3 regions of the Paenibacillus wynnii genome follow, and region 2 is predicted to be linked to each of the others. Evidence: a T-box and tRNA genes for the amino acid it is inferred to sense, from the RefSeq annotation. Region 2 holds a T-box; the other regions hold tRNA genes.
The links. The T-box of region 2 lies ahead of PWYN_RS27060 (arginine--tRNA ligase). A T-box ahead of a tRNA ligase gene usually reads a tRNA of that ligase, here a tRNA-Arg.

Region 1 (5,123 bases), on a different contig from region 2:
CATCTAAGTACCCTGAGGAAGAGAAAACAATAGTGATTCCGTCAGTAGCGGCGAGCGAACGCGGAACAGCCTAAACCAAGGGGCTTGCCCCTTGGGGTTGTGGGACGTCTCACATGGAGTTACAAAGGAATACAGTAGATGAAGAGGTCTGGAAAGGCCCGCGATAGAGGTAAAAGCCCTGTAATCTAAACTGTATTCTCTCCGAGACGGATCCCGAGTAGTGCGGGGCACGTGAAACCCCGTATGAATCCAGCAGGACCATCTGCTAAGGCTAAATACTACCTGGCGACCGATAGTGAAACAGTACCGTGAGGGAAAGGTGAAAAGCACCCCGGAAGGGGAGTGAAATAGAACCTGAAACCGTGTGCTTACAAAAAGTCAGAGCCCTATCTATGGGTGATGGCGTGCCTTTTGTAGAATGAACCGGCGAGTTACGTTTAACATGCAAGGTTAAGTCGAGAAGACGGAGCCGCAGCGAAAGCGAGTCTGAATAGGGCGATGTAGTATGTGGACGTAGACCCGAAACCGTGTGATCTACCCCTGTCCAGGGTGAAGGTGCGGTAACACGCACTGGAGGCCCGAACCCACGCATGTTGAAAAATGCGGGGATGAGGTGGGGGTAGCGGAGAAATTCCAATCGAACTCGGAGATAGCTGGTTCTCCCCGAAATAGCTTTAGGGCTAGCCTCGGTATTAGAGTAGTGGAGGTAGAGCACTGATTGGTTGCGGGGCCCGCAAGGGTTACCAAGATCAGTCAAACTCCGAATGCCATATACTTATTGCCGGGAGTCAGACAGTGAGTGCTAAGATCCATTGTCGAAAGGGAAACAGCCCAGACCATCAGCTAAGGTCCCCAAGTGTGTGTTAAGTGGGAAAGGATGTGGAGTTGCACAGACAACCAGGATGTTGGCTTAGAAGCAGCCACCATTGAAAGAGTGCGTAATAGCTCACTGGTCGAGTGACTCTGCGCCGAAAATGTAACGGGGCTAAACACACCACCGAAGCTATGGCTAGATACATTGTATCTGGGGTAGGGGAGCGTTGTATATACGTTGAAGGTATACCGTGAGGAGTGCTGGAGCGTATACAAGTGAGAATGCCGGTATGAGTAACGAAAAGATCAGTGAGAATCTGATCCGCCGAAAGCCCAAGGTTTCCTGAGGAAGGCTCGTCCGCTCAGGGTAAGTCGGGACCTAAGGCGAGGCCGAAAGGCGTAGTCGAAGGACAACAGTTTGAAATTACTGTACCACCGTAATCCGCTATGAGCGATGGGGTGACGCAGGAGGGTAGTGACGCGGACTGATGGAAGTGTCCGTCTAAGCAGTGAGGCTAATGTGTAGGCAAATCCGCACATTATTAGGCCAGGCTGTGATGGGGAGCGAAAATTGTAGTAGCGAAGGTCATGATCTCACACTGCCAAGAAAAGCCTCTAGCCAGGAGAAGGTGCCCGTACCGCAAACCGACACAGGTAGGCGAGAAGAGAATTCTAAGGCGCGCGGAAGAACTCTCGTTAAGGAACTCGGCAAAATGACCCCGTAACTTCGGGAGAAGGGGTGCCCCGGTAGTGTGAATAGCACGAGGGGGCCGCAGTGAAAAGGCCCAAGCGACTGTTTAGCAAAAACACAGGTCTGTGCGAAGCCGCAAGGCGAAGTATACGGGCTGACGCCTGCCCGGTGCTGGAAGGTTAAGGGGAGCGGTTAGGGGTTAAACCCGAAGCTGTGAACCGAAGCCCCAGTAAACGGCGGCCGTAACTATAACGGTCCTAAGGTAGCGAAATTCCTTGTCAGGTAAATTCTGACCCGCACGAATGGCGTAACGACTTGGGCGCTGTCTCAACGAGAGATCCGGTGAAATTTTAATACCTGTGAAGATGCAGGTTACCCGCGACAAGACGGAAAGACCCCATGGAGCTTTACTGCAGCTTGATATTGAATTTGGGTACGATCTGTACAGGATAGGTGGGAGCCTGAGAAGCAGGAGCGCAAGCTTCTGCAGAGGCGACGTTGGGATACCACCCTGATCGTATCTAGGTTCTAACCTAGTGCCCTAATCGGGTACGGGGACCGTGTCAGGCGGGCAGTTTGACTGGGGCGGTCGCCTCCTAAAGAGTAACGGAGGCGTTCCAAGGTTCCCTCAGAATGGTTGGAAATCATTCGAAGAGTGCAAAGGCATAAGGGAGCTTGACTGCGAGACCTACAAGTCGAGCAGGGACGAAAGTCGGACTTAGTGATCCGGTGGTACCGCATGGAAGGGCCATCGCTCAACGGATAAAAGCTACCCTGGGGATAACAGGCTTATCTCCCCCAAGAGTCCACATCGACGGGGAGGTTTGGCACCTCGATGTCGGCTCATCGCATCCTGGGGCTGAAGTAGGTCCCAAGGGTTGGGCTGTTCGCCCATTAAAGCGGTACGCGAGCTGGGTTCAGAACGTCGTGAGACAGTTCGGTCCCTATCTGTCGTGGGCGCAGGAAATTTGAGAGGAGCTGTCCTTAGTACGAGAGGACCGGGATGGACGTACCGCTGGTGCATCAGTTGTTCCGCCAGGAGCATGGCTGAGTAGCTACGTACGGACGGGATAAGCGCTGAAAGCATCTAAGCGTGAAGCCCCCCTCAAGATGAGATTTCCCAATTAGTAAGACCCCTTGAAGACGACGAGGTAGATAGGTTGGAGGTGGAAGTGCAGCAATGCATGGAGCTGACCAATACTAATCGGTCGAGGGCTTATCCAAATATCTAAACGCAGATTTGTTTCGGATTCAGTTTTCAGGCGATTAAGCCTGCCGTTTGGTGGCGATAGCGGAGGGGTTCCACGCGTACCCATCCCGAACACGACCGTTAAGACCTCCAGCGCCGATGGTACTTGGACCGAAGGGTCCTGGGAGAGTAGGACGTTGCCAAGCGGATATTCCCTGATAGCTCAGTTGGTAGAGCACTCGACTGTTAATCGAGTTGTCACAGGTTCGAGCCCTGTTCGGGGAGCCATGCTCTCATAGCTCAGTAGGTAGAGTGCATCCATGGTAAGGATGAGGTCACCGGTTCGAATCCGGTTGAGAGCTCCACAGATTTTTAGCGGCCCGTTGGTCAAGGGGTTAAGACACCTCCCTTTCACGGAGGTAACATGGGTTCGAATCCCATACGGGTCACCAAATTTTCCTATCATTACCCCTTGAGGGTCACCATACATATGGAGGCTTAGCTCAGCTGGGAGAGCATCTGCCTTACAAGCAGAGGGTCGGGGGTTCGATCCCCTCAGCCTCCACCATAATCGCTCACATATCTATGAGGATTATGGAGAATATATAGGTATCATCAATGGGGATTAGCCAAGTGGTAAGGCAACGGACTTTGACTCCGTCATTCATAGGTTCAAATCCTATATCCCCAGCCAGATGCGAGCCATTAGCTCAGTTGGTAGAGCACCTGACTTTTAATCAGGGTGTCGAAGGTTCGAATCCTTCATGGCTCACTTTTATTATTATCATGCGCGTATGGCGGAATTGGCAGACGCACCAGACTTAGGATCTGGCGTTTCACGACGTGGGGGTTCAAGTCCCTCTACGCGCACCATATGATTTGCGGACGTGGCTCAGCGGTAGAGCATCGCCTTGCCAAGGCGAGGGTCGCGGGTTCGATTCCCGTCGTCCGCTCCATTATTTTTGCGCCCTTAGCTCAGCTGGATAGAGCGTTTGACTACGAATCAAAAGGCCGGGAGTTCGAATCTCTCAGGGCGCGCCATTTATATTCTTATCCCATTAATACTGTCGGGACGTAGCTCAGCTTGGTAGAGCACCTGGTTTGGGACCAGGGGGTCGCATGTTCAAATCGTGTCGTCCCGATTTTACATTTATGCGGGTGTAGTTCAATGGTAGAACTTTAGCCTTCCAAGCTAATAGCGTGGGTTCGATTCCCATCACCCGCTCCAACTTTTCATTTTATTACGGGACGTAGCTCAGCTTGGTAGAGCACCTGGTTTGGGACCAGGGGGTCGCATGTTCAAATCGTGTCGTCCCGATACTACAACTATATAGTTGTCACTAAACTCTTACTTCGGTAAGAGTTTTTTGTTTATGTAATTGCTAGACTTAGTCTCTCTATTAATTTAGTTTCAGTATTAACTGTTACATAAATTGAATCTCATGTGGTATACCTATCCGCGAATAATAGATCTCTAAAGATTCTCCTTGTTCTGGAGAGGAATTGGCTAATAGCAGCTTTACTGCAAAGGAATTGGCTTGCCGTTCCAATTTGCCAGGACAAAAGTAAGAACTCTCCTCTAGAAAAAAACGATTAATGCCCTTATGTAAACGATCGTGCCCCAATTCATGTGCGCAAACAAAGCGCTGCCACTCGATAGGCAGCTCATTATGAATGACAATAAACCTTCTTCTTAACTTACGATAATATAACCCCTTGGTATCCTCCCCCAAATTCATAAACCGAATATGAATGCCGAGTGCTCTGGAAAGCTCAAAAGGGCAATTGGTTTTATATTTTTTTATCAGTTTATCGATTAATTCATCCATCTTTTTCACCTGCAGCATCTTTAAAGTATTGGTGGGCATGCTCTATTCTTCTGAATGGGGTCTATGAATAGGCTTATTTCTTTTGTTCATTTGCTTAGCTTCCCAGAATAAGCCGGTCAGTACATCCTTAATCCGCTGCCTGTCCTCCTTATTTAAAGGAATACCATCAAACATTAATTCTCCGTCATCCTCCAACATTTTCCGGAAATCACGCTTGTCTTTACTCGTAGCCCATTCTGGAACTACTTCAACAGAAGCCAGTTCAGCCTCCTGCAAGTAACCGGCTTGATCCATTAATAACTCATAGGGAACCTTTGTCGCCTCAGAAATTTTACGTAGTGTAGAGGGTTTCGGTATTCCCCTAAGTCCATTCTCAATACGTGAAATTTGTGATCCGCTTATACCGGCCGCTGCTGCCAGTTGGTTGATCGTCAGACCCTTTTCTTCACGAAGTTGTTTCAGATATCTACCAAATGACTCTTCCATCTCTCAACACTCCTTATTCACTGTCTGCCTCTTAGGATTAATATAAGCCATTATTGCCAAGAGGTAAACATAAAAGTGAACATTTATGCCAAAAGGCAAGATATCTTGGGAATTA
Region 2 (5,123 bases):
ATGGAACCCCGATGGGTTCGTTTTTTTGATTATTTAAGAGGATTTCCGCTGAAAGCAGCGGAGAGGACGGAATGATTGCGGAAAAGCGGTAGCGTTCGCCTTTGTCTCCGGATGTACACGGCTAAGTGTAATTCAATACATCTGGAGACAACAGCGATTGTAACAACGTTCCGTTCACGGAGCGTCTCTCAGAACACTACTTAAGTTAATTACATTCGGTTTGGTGTAGGCAGTCCCAGCACCCGAAGGACATCGCCTAAAGTATGGATAACTCTTGAGGTGAGCCAGAGCCGGAACTGAATGGAAGACTCCGCACCCTTAAGAATGGGACACAGAGAGTAAAAATTATTGAACAAAGTAGCCAATGTATGCACGTAGTTACAGAGTGTGCTCGGGGTCAGTTCCTTGCTGGCAAGAAATAATGTATCTTCCCATGTGCTGAGATGTCTCAGCAGTGCGGACTCCGCTTTTTCAAATTCGGCTGGAAATTGCGGCAATAGAGCATCATCCATTAGATTGGTTGCTGCAGCCTTGCTCAACACACTGTTCGCACGGGCATACGTATACATCAGATATACGCCCGTATTCCCGGATATTTCTGTAGCCTGCCGGAAATCAAATATAATCTCAGTCCCTAAATTGAAACGGAGCAGATAATAGCGGATCGCAGCGGTAGCGATGTCCTTGCTGGAAAGGCCACTTTTATCAGAACGTGATTGCTCAATAGCCTTCTCCATAAGCAGAACCAAATCGGTTACCTTCACACCTATACCCTGACGCCCGGACATGGCATAGGAGGTTCTGCCATCCGAAATATCAATTCCCAGTTCAGCCGCGGAAGCCGGACTCAGCGAAACCACGCCATAGCTTACATGATGAAGCTTCTCGGCCTGATCTGTATACCCCAGTACTTGCAAGGCCTGTTTTACCATCTGCTGCGGATATTCCTGTCTGTAGTCGATGACGTTAATAACCATGTCCGCTTTTCCAAAAGATAAAGCCCGTCCGGTAGTTAAACCCGTTGTCCATAAGCCTGCTGTAAACTCATGGTACGAGAAGTCTTTTTCGAGCAGACCGAATTTCCACAGATGATAGGCGATGTCTTTGGCTGTATACGTTAAAATGCCGTTGGAGCGCACAAGCACCTTATCGATATTATATTCATCAACTTCTGCCTCAGCGTCCGCCACCGAGGATTGCTTCAGTACCCAGCAGCCTGCCAGTTTACCTTCCTTTTCTTGAACAAAAACCTCTGTTTTTACAAGCAGCTGAAATGCCGATGACCAAAAACCCTCCCTAACAATGCTGCTCTCCCATACGAGTAGGTCATACTCAATGCCGAAGCTCTTCATCTCCTCCACATGCTCTCTCACAATACGTTCAGCTACAAGATTTCCCAGCCAGGCCTCATTTTCGCCGCCTCTTTCCAGGGCATGTAGAATATCGGTACGTTTGTCCGTCATCTCTGGATTTCGCGCATACTCCTTGTTCACTCTGGAATAGATATCCCAGCAATAGTCCCCAAAACGGATATGCTCACCCTCAAAAGGTATATTTAATAACCCAACAACTGTATCCGCCAGCTGATTCCCCAAATCGTCTATGTAATTATGAACCTCTACGTTGTATCCTGTTCTTTTCAAAATACGGACCAAAGCATCCCCGATACAGGAGTTTCTTAAGTGCCCGATGTGCGCTGATTTGTTCGGATTTATAGAAGTGTGCTCTATTACTGCTTTTTCCCCGGAATTTGGAGGGAGCTCGAAGGTGCGTCCGGCCCACTCCTGCCAGTTGACATACAAATTGATGAACCCGGGAGCTGCGACTTCGACTTTGTCTAATAGCCCTTCCATATAACCCTGCTTTTGAATTTCTGCCTTCACTAGTTCAGCTATTCCCATAGGAGCCTTCCGCACAATTTTTGCCATCTGCATTGCGATACTGCTCGAATAATCGCCATGCTCCAGATTAGCGGGCTGTTCAATACGAACGTTAATCTCACCGGTATAAGTAATACTCAGACTATTAAATACGCCTCTGACACTCTGTTCCAGGTTGGTTCTGATAAGTTGGCTGAACATAGGTTGACCTCCTTTAAAATACAAAAAAGCCCTCGTCTCAAAAGAGACGAGGGCTTTAGCGCTCGCGGTACCACTCTCGTTGCTAGACGGGCAAGTCTAGCCACTTTACAGAATAACGGCCTTCAGCCGGGGCTTCCTACTAATCTGTTCAGAAGTCCATCTCCCGGGTGCGCTTCATTACTTTGATCTGTACCGGCTTTCACTCTTCCGGCTCGCTGAGGACTAGATCAAGGGTAATTACTCTCCCGCTCATCGATTGTATATATTTTTACCAGTATAACGAATTTCACAAAGAAATCAATAGCTCTGCATATATACGACTAAAGGAAATACGGCTTAAGAATCGCTAATGTCCACACCCACATTTTAAGGTTGGAATATTAGTATGTTGAGCGTTTCTAAAATCATAAGTCAGAAATAGAAGGGAGGAGTTAAGACGCATGGCAATTTTGTCAACAGGACCCATCGAAAATAGTCCCGTCCTCGGGATCAGGCCGACCCAACAGGTCACCGTTAAAATCCTTAACCGGGACGCTGTAAATGGTTCTTCTGTGGTTATTCAAGGTTATGTACTCGGTACTACAAGAACTATATATGTAAGTGAAGGAATTATTGTGGCTCCAAATACCGTAATAACTAAGCATTATTTTGCCGATCTGGATGCTCTTGAGTTTTTATTTGCGATCGGAGGGGCAGCAGAGAATGAGGTAGAGGTATCTGTCTGGGGGAAACAGGCCTCAGGTCAATTGGTGAGCAGTTTTAGAGTTGTGGCTCAGGAAAATTTAGGATAGTAGATTCATATAAAATTTTAAAGGAGAACTGTAGACATGGCCTTTTTATCAACAGGACCGATAGAAAATAACGTATCAATGGTTACCGGTGTCAGACCTACTCAGCAAATTACAATCAAAGTGGATAATCGAAGCAGTGGAAATGCCGCATCAGCGCTAATCGAAGGCTATCATTTGAACGGAACTAGAACGTTATATGTTAGCGAATTTTTAAATTTGGCACCCAATCAGGTGGTAACAAGGAATTATTATGCGAACCTGGATGCATTTGAATTTACTTTTACGACATCAGGTATGGCAGAAGAGGAAGTCCAGATCTCTTTTTGGGGAAAAGACTCATCAGGTCAACTTGTAACCGCCCATCGGTTAGTCTCTTCTGAATTGCTGGGAGAAAAGGAGTGATGGGAGTAACTGGGGCTACCGGACCGGCGGGACCTACTGGAGCGACAGGTGAAACGGGTGCTGCTGGTGAAGGTGCTATTATTGCTTATTCTTCGGGGCTTCCTGTGAGTATGACTACTGTTTTAGGGGGGGCTTGCGAATTCATCCAGCTTGGTGGGTTTTGGGAATAGCACTACTGGAGTTACTGCTGCTGGCGGAACTATAAATCTTACAGGAGCGGTTGGATCTCCGTTGAACTTTGCCTTTTCATCACCTCGTACCGGAACGATTACACCTATGGCTGCCTATCTCAGCACGACGTTACAGCACAATTATATATTTCTACTACACCAGATAATATCTTCACTGCGATGCCGGGAGCCCTAGTAACCTTAAGTCCGGCGTTAATAGGAGTTCTATCTATTGGAACTATAAGCAATGGTTTGAACTACGGGACTGAGTATTGCAGTAGCGCCTGAAGATCGTTTGTTAATGGTTTTCACCGCCACTGTAACAGCAGGGCTTGATGTGGCATCAACCATTGATGGCTACACTAGTGCAGGAATAACGATCAATTAAGAAAGTAACATCTGATTTATGATTTATAATCAAAACCAGGAGTGCTAAGCCTTACGGCTAGCCTCCCTGGTTCTGTGTTATGTCTTATTCCAGTCAAATCGGAGATATGAGGCAACTCCGGCAGAGAAGTTGTATTTTATGCAGTTATTTCAGCTTAAAGCGGCCTTGTTTGAACTTTAATTGTACTTTATGCACTTATAATTAGGGAAAATGGCCTTTTTGACGGGAAATGCTGAAAATAGTTGCATTAAATACACCTATTTACTTTAGTAGTGCTGCCTGTAGTATTTTAAGTGTATTAAATACAACTAAATGGGTTGCGCAACGGAAAAATCAGTCGTGGATCCAGTAGATGAGGAAGGGGGGCAAGTGGAGCCGCAAGAAACCGGTAGTTAACCAGCTAGAACCAGCTAGAACCAGCTAGAACCAGCTAGAACCAGCTAAATCTAGCTAGTCCCGTCAGTATCAGCTAGGCCCCGCTGGTTCCAGCCAACGCTCCCCACTACTCCCCCGCACTCCATTAAATCATCAGAATCTCCCGGATATCCTGTTCTGTTAAGGTGGATAAGGCTTCCTGACCTGGCTGAATAACTTCATCTATCAGGTTTTTTTTCTTCTGCTGCAGCTCGTACATTTTATCCTCTACCGTTCCCTGGGTGACAAGCCGGATAACTTGGACTACCTTTTTCTGCCCGATCCGGTGTGCTCTGTCGGCAGCCTGCTGTTCAACAGCGGGGTTCCACCATAAATCATACAGGATGACGGTATCTGCTCCGGTTAGGTTAAGTCCGGTGCCGCCGGCCTTCAAGGAGATGAGGAACAAGTCGCGTTCCCCGTCATTAAATTGATTACACAGCTCAACACGCTGGGAGGCTCGGGTCTGTCCGTCCAGATAGAAATACGGGACACCTTGAAGCCCAAGCTCCCGCCCGATTAACTTGAGCATCTCCGTGAATTGGGAGAAGACCAGCATCCGTTTGCCGGAGCTGCGACACTCCTCAATAATCTCGAGCAGCTGCTCAAATTTGGCTGAACTGCCTTGATAGCCTTCGACGAATAGCGAAGGATGGCAGCAGAGTTGTCTCAGACGAGTAAGTCCGGCCAGGATTTTGATCCGGTTGCTGCGGAAATCCTCCCCGTTCAGATGCTTCAGGGCTTCCTTTTGTAGCCTCGCCAGATAAGCGACATACAGCTTCTTCTGCTCGGGCAGCAGCTCGGAGGCTTGCAAGGACTCGATCTTGTCCGGCAGTTCTTTCAGGACATCGGTCTTAAGACGACGAAGCAGAAAAGG
Region 3 (5,123 bases), on a different contig from region 2:
CGTTGAAGGTATACCGTGAGGAGTGCTGGAGCGTATACAAGTGAGAATGCCGGTATGAGTAACGAAAAGATCAGTGAGAATCTGATCCGCCGAAAGCCCAAGGTTTCCTGAGGAAGGCTCGTCCGCTCAGGGTAAGTCGGGACCTAAGGCGAGGCCGAAAGGCGTAGTCGAAGGACAACAGTTTGAAATTACTGTACCACCGTAATCCGCTATGAGCGATGGGGTGACGCAGGAGGGTAGTGACGCGGACTGATGGAAGTGTCCGTCTAAGCAGTGAGGCTAATGTGTAGGCAAATCCGCACATTGTTAGGCCAGGCTGTGATGGGGAGCGAAAATTGTAGTAGCGAAGGTCATGATCTCACACTGCCAAGAAAAGCCTCTAGCCAGGAGAAGGTGCCCGTACCGCAAACCGACACAGGTAGGCGAGAAGAGAATTCTAAGGCGCGCGGAAGAACTCTCGTTAAGGAACTCGGCAAAATGACCCCGTAACTTCGGGAGAAGGGGTGCCCCGGTAGTGTGAATAGCACGAGGGGGCCGCAGTGAAAAGGCCCAAGCGACTGTTTAGCAAAAACACAGGTCTGTGCGAAGCCGCAAGGCGAAGTATACGGGCTGACGCCTGCCCGGTGCTGGAAGGTTAAGGGGAGCGGTTAGGAGCAATCCGAAGCTGTGAACCGAAGCCCCAGTAAACGGCGGCCGTAACTATAACGGTCCTAAGGTAGCGAAATTCCTTGTCAGGTAAATTCTGACCCGCACGAATGGCGTAACGACTTGGGCGCTGTCTCAACGAGAGATCCGGTGAAATTTTAATACCTGTGAAGATGCAGGTTACCCGCGACAAGACGGAAAGACCCCATGGAGCTTTACTGCAGCTTGATATTGAATTTGGGTACGATCTGTACAGGATAGGTGGGAGCCAGAGAAGTAGGAGCGCAAGCTTCTGCAGAGGCGACGTTGGGATACCACCCTGATCGTATCTAGGTTCTAACCTAGTGCCCTAATCGGGTACGGGGACCGTGTCAGGCGGGCAGTTTGACTGGGGCGGTCGCCTCCTAAAGAGTAACGGAGGCGTTCCAAGGTTCCCTCAGAATGGTTGGAAATCATTCGAAGAGTGCAAAGGCATAAGGGAGCTTGACTGCGAGACCTACAAGTCGAGCAGGGACGAAAGTCGGACTTAGTGATCCGGTGGTACCGCATGGAAGGGCCATCGCTCAACGGATAAAAGCTACCCTGGGGATAACAGGCTTATCTCCCCCAAGAGTCCACATCGACGGGGAGGTTTGGCACCTCGATGTCGGCTCATCGCATCCTGGGGCTGAAGTAGGTCCCAAGGGTTGGGCTGTTCGCCCATTAAAGCGGTACGCGAGCTGGGTTCAGAACGTCGTGAGACAGTTCGGTCCCTATCTGTCGTGGGCGCAGGAAATTTGAGAGGAGCTGTCCTTAGTACGAGAGGACCGGGATGGACGTACCGCTGGTGCATCAGTTGTTCCGCCAGGAGCATGGCTGAGTAGCTACGTACGGACGGGATAAGCGCTGAAAGCATCTAAGCGTGAAGCCCCCCTCAAGATGAGATTTCCCAATTAGTAAGACCCCTTGAAGACGACGAGGTAGATAGGTTGGAGGTGGAAGTGCAGCAATGCATGGAGCTGACCAATACTAATCGGTCGAGGGCTTATCCAAATATCTAAACGCAAATTTGTTTCGGATTCAGTTTTCAGGCGATCAAACGCTTGATATATTCTATGTAATTCGTTTGGTGGCGATAGCGGAGGGGTTCCACACGTACCCATCCCGAACACGACCGTTAAGACCTCCAGCGCCGATGGTACTTGGACCGAAGGGTCCTGGGAGAGTAGGACGCCGCCAAGCGAATAACCACAATGACTGTGGTATTTTTTTTGCTCATAACATTTACATGCGTTAGAAGGGCCCTTAGCTCAGCTGGTTAGAGCGCACCCCTGATAAGGGTGAGGTCGGTGGTTCGAGTCCACTAGGGCCCACCATTTTCCCTGATAGCTCAGTTGGTAGAGCACTCGACTGTTAATCGAGTTGTCACAGGTTCGAGCCCTGTTCGGGGAGCCACTTTGGAGAGGTGTCCGAGTTTGGCCGAAGGAGCACGATTGGAAATCGTGTAGGCGCCACAAGCGTCTCGAGGGTTCGAATCCCTCTCTCTCCGTTGCAATACTTGCTTAGCAAGGGATGAGAACCCTCAGTGGTTCATCGCAGTAATATTTTCTTAGTAGTTTGGCCCGTTGGTCAAGGGGTTAAGACACCTCCCTTTCACGGAGGTAACATGGGTTCGAATCCCATACGGGTCATATCATGGAGGCTTAGCTCAGCTGGGAGAGCATCTGCCTTACAAGCAGAGGGTCGGGGGTTCGAACCCCTCAGCCTCCACCATAATTGTATATTGCTTATGACGCGGGGTGGAGCAGCCCGGTAGCTCGTCGGGCTCATAACCCGAAGGCCGCAGGTTCAAATCCTGCCCCCGCAACCAATTATCTTTATGTGATATTTTCTTGAGTAGTGGTAATGTGGTATAGTTAAACAAGCATATTAGTTACTGACGCGGGGTGGAGCAGCCCGGTAGCTCGTCGGGCTCATAACCCGAAGGCCGCAGGTTCAAATCCTGCCCCCGCAACCAATTATCTTTATGTGATATTTTCTTGAGTAGTGGTAATGTGGTATAGTTAAACAAGCATATTAGTTACTGACGCGGGGTGGAGCAGCCCGGTAGCTCGTCGGGCTCATAACCCGAAGGCCGCAGGTTCAAATCCTGCCCCCGCAACCAATACTTACTTATGTAATTTATCATGGAACCGTGGTGTAGTTGGCCTAACATGCCTGCCTGTCACGCAGGAGATCGCGGGTTCGAATCCCGTCGGTTCCGCCATTTATTTATCGACAAGGATGAGAGCAAGGAAGTTGTTCCGCCATTTCGTTAATTAGTATTGGGGATTAGCCAAGCGGTAAGGCAACGGACTTTGACTCCGTCATGCATAGGTTCAAATCCTATATCCCCAGCCACTTCACCTTATCTTGTGAAGTTAAGTTTCAAAGGTAATTCGAGTAATACTCGGAAGCCTCTTCTATGCGAGCCATTAGCTCAGTTGGTAGAGCACCTGACTTTTAATCAGGGTGTCGAAGGTTCGAATCCTTCATGGCTCACTTTTATTAGTATCGTGCGCGTGTGGCGGAATGGCAGACGCACCAGACTTAGGATCTGGCGTTTCACGACGTGGGGGTTCAAGTCCCTTCACGCGCACCATATTTTGCGGACGTGGCTCAGCGGTAGAGCATCGCCTTGCCAAGGCGAGGGTCGCGGGTTCGATTCCCGTCGTCCGCTCCATATAGATTTTGCGCCCTTAGCTCAGCTGGATAGAGCGTTTGACTACGAATCAAAAGGCCGGGAGTTCGAATCTCTCAGGGCGCGCCATTTATATTCTTATCCCATTTTTAATGTCGGGACGTAGCTCAGCTTGGTAGAGCACCTGGTTTGGGACCAGGGGGTCGCATGTTCAAATCGTGTCGTCCCGATTTTACATTTATGCGGGTGTAGTTCAATGGTAGAACTTTAGCCTTCCAAGCTAATAGCGTGGGTTCGATTCCCATCACCCGCTTACTGATAGACCAAATTAGGAGCTGCGGATTTTCGCGGCTCTTTTTTTTGTTTAACGAAAAAGGCAGTCTAAATCATGGAGATCATGATTAGATGCCTTTTATTCTTTACTGAATTACTACTGTGAATGTCACAATTGCAGCTAAATCAGCTTTGGGTATGGAGCCAGGTGGATTATAGAGAGTGACCAGAAAGTGTAATGGGGAAAAGTATAAAGGGATAGTTTTCAGTATAGACGCTATGATTTCCAAAAAATTTGCAATTATGGTCAGGGAAAAGGGGTGATCCAGTTGCCATTGCATGGCGTGGATCACCCCTTCATCTATAACATGCTATATTCAACTAATGGTTAGTCTTACCCTTATACTTCCTGCGGAGCAGGTAAACCAAGCCCGGCGGCGATACGTCGCCCGAATTCGGGATCGGCTTTGAAGAAATGCCCGATTTGGCGGATTTTGATATCATCTCTGTCGACGGGAGCCATGGCAACCACGATATTTTGCACAAGCCGTAAACGCTCCTCTTCACTGAGCAGACGGTATAAGTCACCGGGCTGTGTGTAGTGATCGTTATGATCATAGGCAACACTGTCTGCTAAGCCGGACACTTCAAAAGAAAGAGGTTTATGTTGTGGTGATTCTGTCGGTCCGCCGTAGCTGTTAGGCTCGTAATAAACGGAACTGCCACCGTTATTGCCGCTAGTCATGGAGCCGTCCCGTTGGTAGTTCTTCACTTCCGCCTTGGGCTGATTAATGGGCAGACTGTTATGATTGGCACCTACACGGTAGCGATGAGCGTCGGAGTAGGCGAACAGACGGCCTTGCAGCATTTTATCAGGAGAGGCTTCAATTCCCGGTACGAAAGAGCCAGGAGAGAAGGTGGCCTGCTCCACTTCTGCAAAATAGTTCTCCGGATTACGGTCCAGCACCATGCGCCCCACTTCAATCAGAGGGTAATCCTTCTGCGACCATACCTTTGTAACATCAAACGGATCGAAACGATACGTATTGGCGTCCTCGATTGGCATCATTTGTACATGTAATCTCCAGACTGGGAAATCTCCTTTATCAATCGCGTTGAATAAGTCTTCTGTATGGTAATCCGGGTTCTCACCGGCAATTTTTGCAGCCAAATTCACATCTAAGTTCTGTACGCCTTGCTCTGTTTTAAAATGATATTTCACCCAGACTGCGCCACCCTCTGCATTTACCCATTTGAACGTGTGGCTTCCGAAACCGTGCATATGTCTCAGTGTAGCTGGTATCCCACGGTCTGACATTAGTATAGACACCTGATGCAGAGACTCAGGAGATAGTGACCAGAAGTCCCAGACGGCATTGGGGTTCTTGAGGTGAGTCTGCGGATGACGTTTCTGTGTATGAATAAAGTCTGGGAATTTGATGGCATCACGAATAAAAAAGACCGGTGTATTATTCCCTACTAGGTCATAATTTCCTTCTTCTGTATAGAACTTAACGGCAAAGCCACGTGGATCACGAACCGTATC

Region 1: it encodes a tRNA-Arg, which carries the amino acid that the T-box ahead of PWYN_RS27060 (arginine--tRNA ligase) is inferred to sense. The anticodon was not compared.
Region 3: it encodes a tRNA-Arg, which carries the amino acid that the T-box ahead of PWYN_RS27060 (arginine--tRNA ligase) is inferred to sense. The anticodon was not compared.

Annotation. Positions count from the first base shown of each region.
Region 1 is NZ_JQCR01000001.1:542,307-547,429, reverse strand. It holds rRNA gene PWYN_RS02680 (23S ribosomal RNA) at 1-2,728, shown strand, start outside; rRNA gene rrf (5S ribosomal RNA) at 2,783-2,899, shown strand; tRNA gene PWYN_RS02670 (tRNA-Asn) at 2,906-2,981, shown strand; tRNA gene PWYN_RS02665 (tRNA-Thr) at 2,983-3,058, shown strand; tRNA gene PWYN_RS02660 (tRNA-Glu) at 3,071-3,145, shown strand; tRNA gene PWYN_RS02655 (tRNA-Val) at 3,186-3,261, shown strand; tRNA gene PWYN_RS02650 (tRNA-Gln) at 3,313-3,387, shown strand; tRNA gene PWYN_RS02645 (tRNA-Lys) at 3,393-3,465, shown strand; tRNA gene PWYN_RS02640 (tRNA-Leu) at 3,482-3,566, shown strand; tRNA gene PWYN_RS02635 (tRNA-Gly) at 3,575-3,649, shown strand; tRNA gene PWYN_RS02630 (tRNA-Arg) at 3,658-3,734, shown strand; tRNA gene PWYN_RS02625 (tRNA-Pro) at 3,762-3,835, shown strand; tRNA gene PWYN_RS02620 (tRNA-Gly) at 3,848-3,921, shown strand; tRNA gene PWYN_RS02615 (tRNA-Pro) at 3,938-4,011, shown strand; gene PWYN_RS02610 (ImmA/IrrE family metallo-endopeptidase) at 4,118-4,522, opposite strand; gene PWYN_RS02605 (helix-turn-helix domain-containing protein) at 4,565-5,008, opposite strand.
Region 2 is NZ_JQCR01000003.1:2,515,678-2,520,800, reverse strand. It holds gene PWYN_RS27060 (arginine--tRNA ligase) at 210-2,081, opposite strand; T-box leader at 2,121-2,343, opposite strand; gene PWYN_RS27055 (hypothetical protein) at 2,522-2,872, shown strand; gene PWYN_RS27050 (hypothetical protein) at 2,909-3,274, shown strand; gene PWYN_RS30495 (hypothetical protein) at 3,271-3,444, shown strand; gene PWYN_RS27040 (DEAD/DEAH box helicase) at 4,353-5,123, opposite strand, start outside.
Region 3 is NZ_JQCR01000002.1:1,167,641-1,172,763, reverse strand. It holds rRNA gene PWYN_RS07880 (23S ribosomal RNA) at 1-1,677, shown strand, start outside; rRNA gene rrf (5S ribosomal RNA) at 1,750-1,866, shown strand; tRNA gene PWYN_RS07870 (tRNA-Ile) at 1,924-2,000, shown strand; tRNA gene PWYN_RS07865 (tRNA-Asn) at 2,004-2,079, shown strand; tRNA gene PWYN_RS07860 (tRNA-Ser) at 2,084-2,173, shown strand; tRNA gene PWYN_RS07855 (tRNA-Glu) at 2,244-2,315, shown strand; tRNA gene PWYN_RS07850 (tRNA-Val) at 2,322-2,397, shown strand; tRNA gene PWYN_RS07845 (tRNA-Met) at 2,418-2,494, shown strand; tRNA gene PWYN_RS07840 (tRNA-Met) at 2,565-2,641, shown strand; tRNA gene PWYN_RS07835 (tRNA-Met) at 2,712-2,788, shown strand; tRNA gene PWYN_RS07830 (tRNA-Asp) at 2,813-2,890, shown strand; tRNA gene PWYN_RS07825 (tRNA-Gln) at 2,950-3,024, shown strand; tRNA gene PWYN_RS07820 (tRNA-Lys) at 3,093-3,165, shown strand; tRNA gene PWYN_RS07815 (tRNA-Leu) at 3,182-3,265, shown strand; tRNA gene PWYN_RS07810 (tRNA-Gly) at 3,272-3,346, shown strand; tRNA gene PWYN_RS07805 (tRNA-Arg) at 3,357-3,433, shown strand; tRNA gene PWYN_RS07800 (tRNA-Pro) at 3,461-3,534, shown strand; tRNA gene PWYN_RS07795 (tRNA-Gly) at 3,547-3,617, shown strand; gene katA (catalase KatA) at 3,978-5,123, opposite strand, start outside.